2 regions of the Vibrio sp. 1978 genome follow, and region 1 is predicted to be linked to the other one. Evidence: riboswitches for the same ligand, from Rfam matches in the RefSeq annotation. Region 1 holds a riboswitch; the other holds the start of a gene.
The links. A riboswitch is a leader RNA that binds a small molecule or an ion and turns the genes downstream of it on or off. The one in region 1 is predicted to bind thiamine pyrophosphate.
Positions count from the first base shown of each region.

Region 2: another riboswitch for thiamine pyrophosphate. It lies ahead of thiD (bifunctional hydroxymethylpyrimidine kinase/phosphomethylpyrimidine kinase); the one in region 1 lies ahead of thiC (phosphomethylpyrimidine synthase ThiC).

Region 1 is NZ_JAWPOP010000037.1:1,092-4,121, forward strand. Features, by position in the region: gene R8N49_RS22830 (multicopper oxidase family protein) at 1-747, shown strand, start outside; gene crcB (fluoride efflux transporter CrcB) at 871-1,254, shown strand; TPP riboswitch at 1,315-1,413, shown strand; gene thiC (phosphomethylpyrimidine synthase ThiC) at 1,577-3,030, shown strand, end outside.
Region 2 is NZ_JAWPOP010000007.1:3,865-6,894, reverse strand. Features, by position in the region: gene R8N49_RS08880 (ABC transporter permease) at 1-158, opposite strand, end outside; gene R8N49_RS08875 (ABC transporter ATP-binding protein) at 151-906, opposite strand; gene thiD (bifunctional hydroxymethylpyrimidine kinase/phosphomethylpyrimidine kinase) at 896-1,753, opposite strand; TPP riboswitch at 1,851-1,958, opposite strand; gene R8N49_RS08865 (TldD/PmbA family protein) at 2,270-3,030, shown strand, end outside.

The DNA of each region.
Region 1 (3,030 bases):
CAGAATGCTACCACGCGATTAAGAATTGCTAATGTCGATAACACCATTACTTACCCGATCGCTATTGAAGGTGCAGAGGCTTGGGTTATCGCTATTGATGGTAACCCTGTTAAAACGCCTTACAAGCTCACTCAGCATAAAATTGGTCCAGGAATGAGGTTAGATGTCGGATTGATTGCTCCAAAGGCTGGAAAACGTGTTTATGTGCGTCAAATGAAAGGACGCTTCCCATTCCCTTTGTGCGAGTTTGACGTTGTTGAGTCTGATCTGTCGAACAACCAGAAACTGCCTTTATTACCTCTCAACCCTGTGCCAGCTCTCGATTTGAAAAATGCAGAGCAAATCGATTATGTGTTTGAGTGGGAGGGGGCGATCACTCCTGCTGATAAATCGGGCAAAGCGATCCCCCAATTCTGGCTGATGAACAAACGGGCTTGGGAGGGAATGAGCAAAGATAATATTCCAGCGCCGCTTTCAACATTGGAGATGGGAAAAACCTATATCTTCAACCTAAAGAACGTCACCCAATATCATCATCCTATTCATCTTCATGGACACACATTTACGGTTCTTGAGTTAGATGGCAAAAAACTCGACGAACCGTTTCATACCGATACGGTCTTACTTGGAAAAAACGGCAGTGCGAAAGCGGCATTTGTTGCAGATAACCCAGGGCGTTGGATGTACCATTGTCATGTAATTGAACATATGAAGACGGGTTTGATGGGTTACATTGAAGTAAAGTGACTCCCGTAACTTTTAAAATCTTGATAAGTTTTAAGCGCTATACTTTGCTGAATTCTAAGATTGTATAATCACTATTGCCGTAAATTTGATTACAATGTCGCCATTAACTTTTCTGGGGGAATTATGGGACAACTATCCGTTTTGGGTTTTATTGCATTGGGTGGTGCATTTGGTGCATGTTCTCGTTACTTAATTTCTGAACTTTGTGTCATTTTATTGGGGCGTGGTTTTCCATATGGTACGTTAACCGTTAACGTTGTTGGCTCATTTATGATGGGCTTATTGATAGCAGCTTTCGATAATGAACTTTTGGCAACGGAACCTTGGCGACAAGTGATTGGCTTGGGTTTTTTAGGCGCACTAACGACGTTTTCCACCTTCTCGATGGATAATGTTTTGCTTATGCAGCAGGGCGCTTTCTTTAAGATGGGGTTGAACGTATTGTTGAATGTCGTGTTAAGTATTTCAGCTGCGTGGATAGGCTTTCAATTATTGATGCGCAGCTAGCAAAGTAGTTAAAAATTGAACAGGTCGGCTTGGTTTCACCAAGCCGTTTTTATATACTGACATCACTTGTCGGAGTGCCATAAGGCTGAGACCGTTAATTCGGGATCCGTTGAACCTGATCAGATTAGAATCTGCGAAGGGAACAAGAGAAGATATTCACACCGGAGTTCTTTCTGGTTGATCTATCAAAAGTCGAATGTTGTTACAGGCAAATATCGTAAGCTTTAACTAGCCTTAATTTGACTCCTCTTGTCGCATCTATCCGCCAAGCATTTTTATCCAATTACTTTTTATCTAGTATAACAAAGCAAGGAAAAATGCTATGTCGAGTCGCAAACAAGCGAGACTGGAAGCAAAACAGTTCATTGATACACTCTCGGTACAACCGTACCCCAATTCAAGCAAAGTCTACGTAGAAGGCTCACGTCCAGATATTCGTGTGCCAATGCGTGAAATATCACTCGCTGATAGCCTTATTGGAGGCACAAAAGAAGCGCCTATTTTCGAGCCTAATGAGCCAGTACGCGTTTACGATACCTCGGGTGTATACACAGATCCAGAGCACACCATAGACCTCTATAGCGGCTTACCTAAGCTGAGAGAAGGGTGGATTGAAGAGCGTGCCGATACTGAGCTACTTGATGAAGTAAGCTCGGTGTACACCAAAGAACGCTTAGAAGACGAAACACTAGACGATCTTCGTTACGGTAATCTACCACGTATTCGACGTGCCAAAGATGGCCATTGTGTGACCCAATTGCACTATGCTCGCAAAGGTATTATTACCCCAGAAATGGAATATATCGCGCTGCGTGAAAACATGGGGCGTGCCAAGTATCGCGATGAAGTGCTGAATCAACAGCATCCGGGTCAAAGCTTTGGTGCGAACCTACCAAAGGACATTACTGCAGAGTTTGTGCGTAAAGAAGTCGCCGAAGGTCGCGCTATTATCCCTTCTAATATCAACCACCCAGAATCCGAACCAATGATCATTGGGCGTAACTTTTTGGTCAAAGTGAACGCCAACATCGGTAACTCATCGGTCACTTCTTCGATTGAAGAAGAAGTAGAGAAACTAGTGTGGGCGACGCGCTGGGGTGGCGATACCGTTATGGATCTCTCTACTGGACGCAATATTCACGAAACTCGCGAGTGGATTCTACGTAACAGTCCGGTTCCGATCGGTACCGTGCCAATGTACCAAGCGCTTGAGAAAGTGAACGGTGTTGCGGAAAACCTTAACTGGGAAGTGATGCGCGATACCCTGATTGAGCAAGCAGAGCAGGGCGTTGACTACTTTACTATCCATGCCGGTTTACTACTTCGTTATGTGCCAATGACTGCAAAACGCGTTACTGGCATCGTCTCTCGTGGTGGTTCTATCATCGCGAAATGGTGTTTAGCGCATCACCAAGAAAGCTTCTTATATACCCACTTCCGAGAGATCTGTGAAATCTGTGCTAAGTATGATGTGGCACTTTCTCTCGGTGATGGTCTGCGTCCTGGCTCGGTGGCCGATGCTAACGACGAAGCGCAATTTGCAGAGCTTCGTACCCTTGGTGAGTTAACCAAGATAGCGTGGGAATACGACGTACAGGTGATTATCGAAGGTCCTGGTCATGTTCCAATGCACATGATCAAAGAGAACATGGAAGAACAGTTAGAGCACTGCCATGAAGCTCCTTTCTATACCCTTGGCCCATTGACGACAGACGTTGCTCCAGGTTACGACCATATTACTTCAGGTATTGGTGCTGCCATGATTGGCTGGTATGG
Region 2 (3,030 bases), on a different contig from region 1:
GGTAAGATGAAGCTTGGCATGTCGAATACCACAACAACCAACTGCCACAATCCCAAGATCACCGCTGTGCTAATGACCAAGCGCAGAGCCGGATGGGTCACGCGTTCTTTTTTACTAATGCGTGCCGAAACGGAGTTGTACTGAGTCATATCACTCATAGTCTTTCTCCAGTTGATCCAAAATCGCTTGTTGTAACGCCGCGCACTCTCCATCGAGAACTCGGGGCGGCTTGGAGTCTGGAACGACCAAGTGCTGAGCTTGCGCAGGTGTGCCTTGCAACACATAGAGTTGGTGAGCTAATCGCACCGCTTCTTGTGGGTCGTGGGTAATCAGAACAACCGTCTTATCTTTCAGCAATTCGGCAGACAAGGTTTGCAACTTATGACGAGTAACCGCGTCCAGTGCAGAGAAAGGCTCATCCATCAGAACTAGAGGCTTGTCTTGCATCAGAGTGCGAGCAAGGGCAACACGTTGTCTCATGCCGCCAGAGAGCTGAGCTGGCTTAGCATCCGCGTAATCGGCGAGTCCCACTTGGCTTAGTAAAGTCAGTGCACGTTGTCTATTTTGCTCTGGTGATTGGTCTTGAGAAAATCGAGAACTGAGGCAGACGTTGTCTAACACATTTAACCACGGCAGTAACAAGTCTTGCTGCGCCATGTAGGCAATACGCTTGTGTAAGGTGATGCCATCCGTGGTCGTTAACTCGCCATGCCATTCAACTTTGTCGTCTAACAAACCCGCTAGATAACGAAGGATCGTCGTTTTTCCGCAACCACTGCGACCAAGTAACACCGTCCATTGATTGGCAGGGATGGTCATACTCAACCCAGCTAATGTTGGTGTTTGGCTGTCTTTGTATTGCAGACTTGCTTCGGTAAGCTGAATGCCGAGTGCATTAGCGCACATGCGTGTGACCTGCAAAAAAATGGTTCACAGGACCATGACCTTTACCGACATCCAATTCGTCAGCGTGTGCGATAGCTTGGCTGATGTACTGCTTACCAAGGTGCACCGCTTTGTGCAGGTTGTTGCCTTGACCAAGGTAAGACGCGATAGCAGAAGACAGTGTGCAGCCTGTGCCATGGGTGTTTTTGGTTGGAAAGCGTTTAGCGCTAATTAACTCGGCATTGTCTTGCATGATCAGCAGATCGTTGCTGTTTTTGTCTTTTTCCAGATGACCGCCTTTTAACAGCACCGCTTTTGCCCCTAATGCGCGCAAGTCAGCAATCATATCGTTCATTTCAGATTCTGATTGAGGCATTGGCTTACCCGTCAATGCTGCGCCTTCGGGTAGGTTAGGGGTAATGATGTCTGCGAGCGGAATCAATTCTTCTTTTAAAGTGCTGATTGCCGACTGTTCCAGTAATAGATCGCCGCTGGTGGCCACCATCACAGGGTCAATCACGAGGTGTTTTGGCTGGTATTGTTTAATTTTGTCTGCAACGACTTTGATGATGTTGGAATCTGCCAGCATGCCCACTTTGACTGCAACGATGTTGAGGTCGGTAAATACTGCATCAAGTTGGCTCTCTACATGGTCGAGAGGAATGGGGAAAATCGCAGAAACGCCTTGGGTATTTTGCGAAGTAATCGCCGTGATTACCGAGCAAGCAAAACTGCCGGTTGCGGACATCGCTTTGATGTCGGCTTGAATACCTGCACCGCCACCACTGTCTGAGCCCGCGATGGTCAATACGATAGGGGTAGGCAAGGCTGGCGTGTGATGTGAATGAGGTTGTGATTGCTGCGTCATGGTCGCTCCTACTACAAGACGTATAGGAACTGACTTTGACCGTTGCAGATAGATCGATTTTTCGATCGCTATCGCTTACCTAAGAGGGGCGACGAAAGGCAAAGTGTGCATAGTTCCCTACGTCAGTGCTAACTGAATCAGGTTCAACGGGTCTCGAATTTCGATCTCAGCCAACACTTGTCGTGTGGCCCCCCGACTATTTCGTTCGGATGATAGCAGGACCATTGCGGAAGGGATACGTTTTTTGAGCGTAATTATAATGAGTATTCAATTATGCGAGGTGAGTGATAAAGTAAGCACCTAAATGGTTTGCTGGGTGGAATTTACTAGTGCAACGCTCTGGTGAATGAGCAGAACCTGGAATATTTAATAAATAATCGTGGTCTCGTTAAGCAAGGATTAGCACAAAACAAGGTTAAAAAACTGTTAAAATTTAACGTGTTGCCAATTTAACTTTGTTGAACTTTTTCACAGTTAATTAGGAAGGCTAAGACGATCATCGAGCAAGGAGACTTCATGCTTAATTCTGTAACAGCGAAGTCAGTGATCGATCATGCGCTCTTTTTGGGGGCTGATTTCGCTGAACTATTCGTTGAACATCACCAAACCAACACTGTCCAGATCGCATCTGGTGAAGTGGATAAGGTTAACTCGGGTATCGATTTTGGTATCGGTATTCGTCTTTTTTTCGGTCATAAGGTGCTTTACGGTTACACCAACAGCACAGATGAAGCCGAACTAAAGCGCGTAACCTCGCTGCTTGCTGCAAAAGACAAGCGTGAGCAAATCGCGTCAGCGGGTTCTTTGAATTTGAACCGCTACCCAATCCAACATGGTTGCCGCATGCCGCTAGGTAAGGATGCTAACCTAGATTCAAAAATCGCGTTTCTATTGAAAGTTGACCAAGCCGCACGTGCTGAGAGTGAACATATCAGCCAGTTTATTGGCAGCGTTCTTCAGCGCGAGCAACAAGTGTCTATCTTCAACTCAGAAGGTCTACACGTTGACGATACTCGCCACTACATTCGTGTTGCTGGTAACACTGTCGCGCAAAAAGGTAATGAGCAGTCTTCTGGTATGGAAGGTCCTGGCGCTCTTGCTGGTTGGGAATTCAGTGAACAGCTTGATGCCAAAGAGCTAGGTCAAACTATCGCGCAGCAAGCGTTAGTAAAACTTGGCGCGGATGCTTGTCCATCGGGTGAAATGCCGGTGGTGATTGGTAACGGCTTTGGCGGCGTTATCTTCCATGAAGCATGTGGTCACTTGCTAGAAACCAC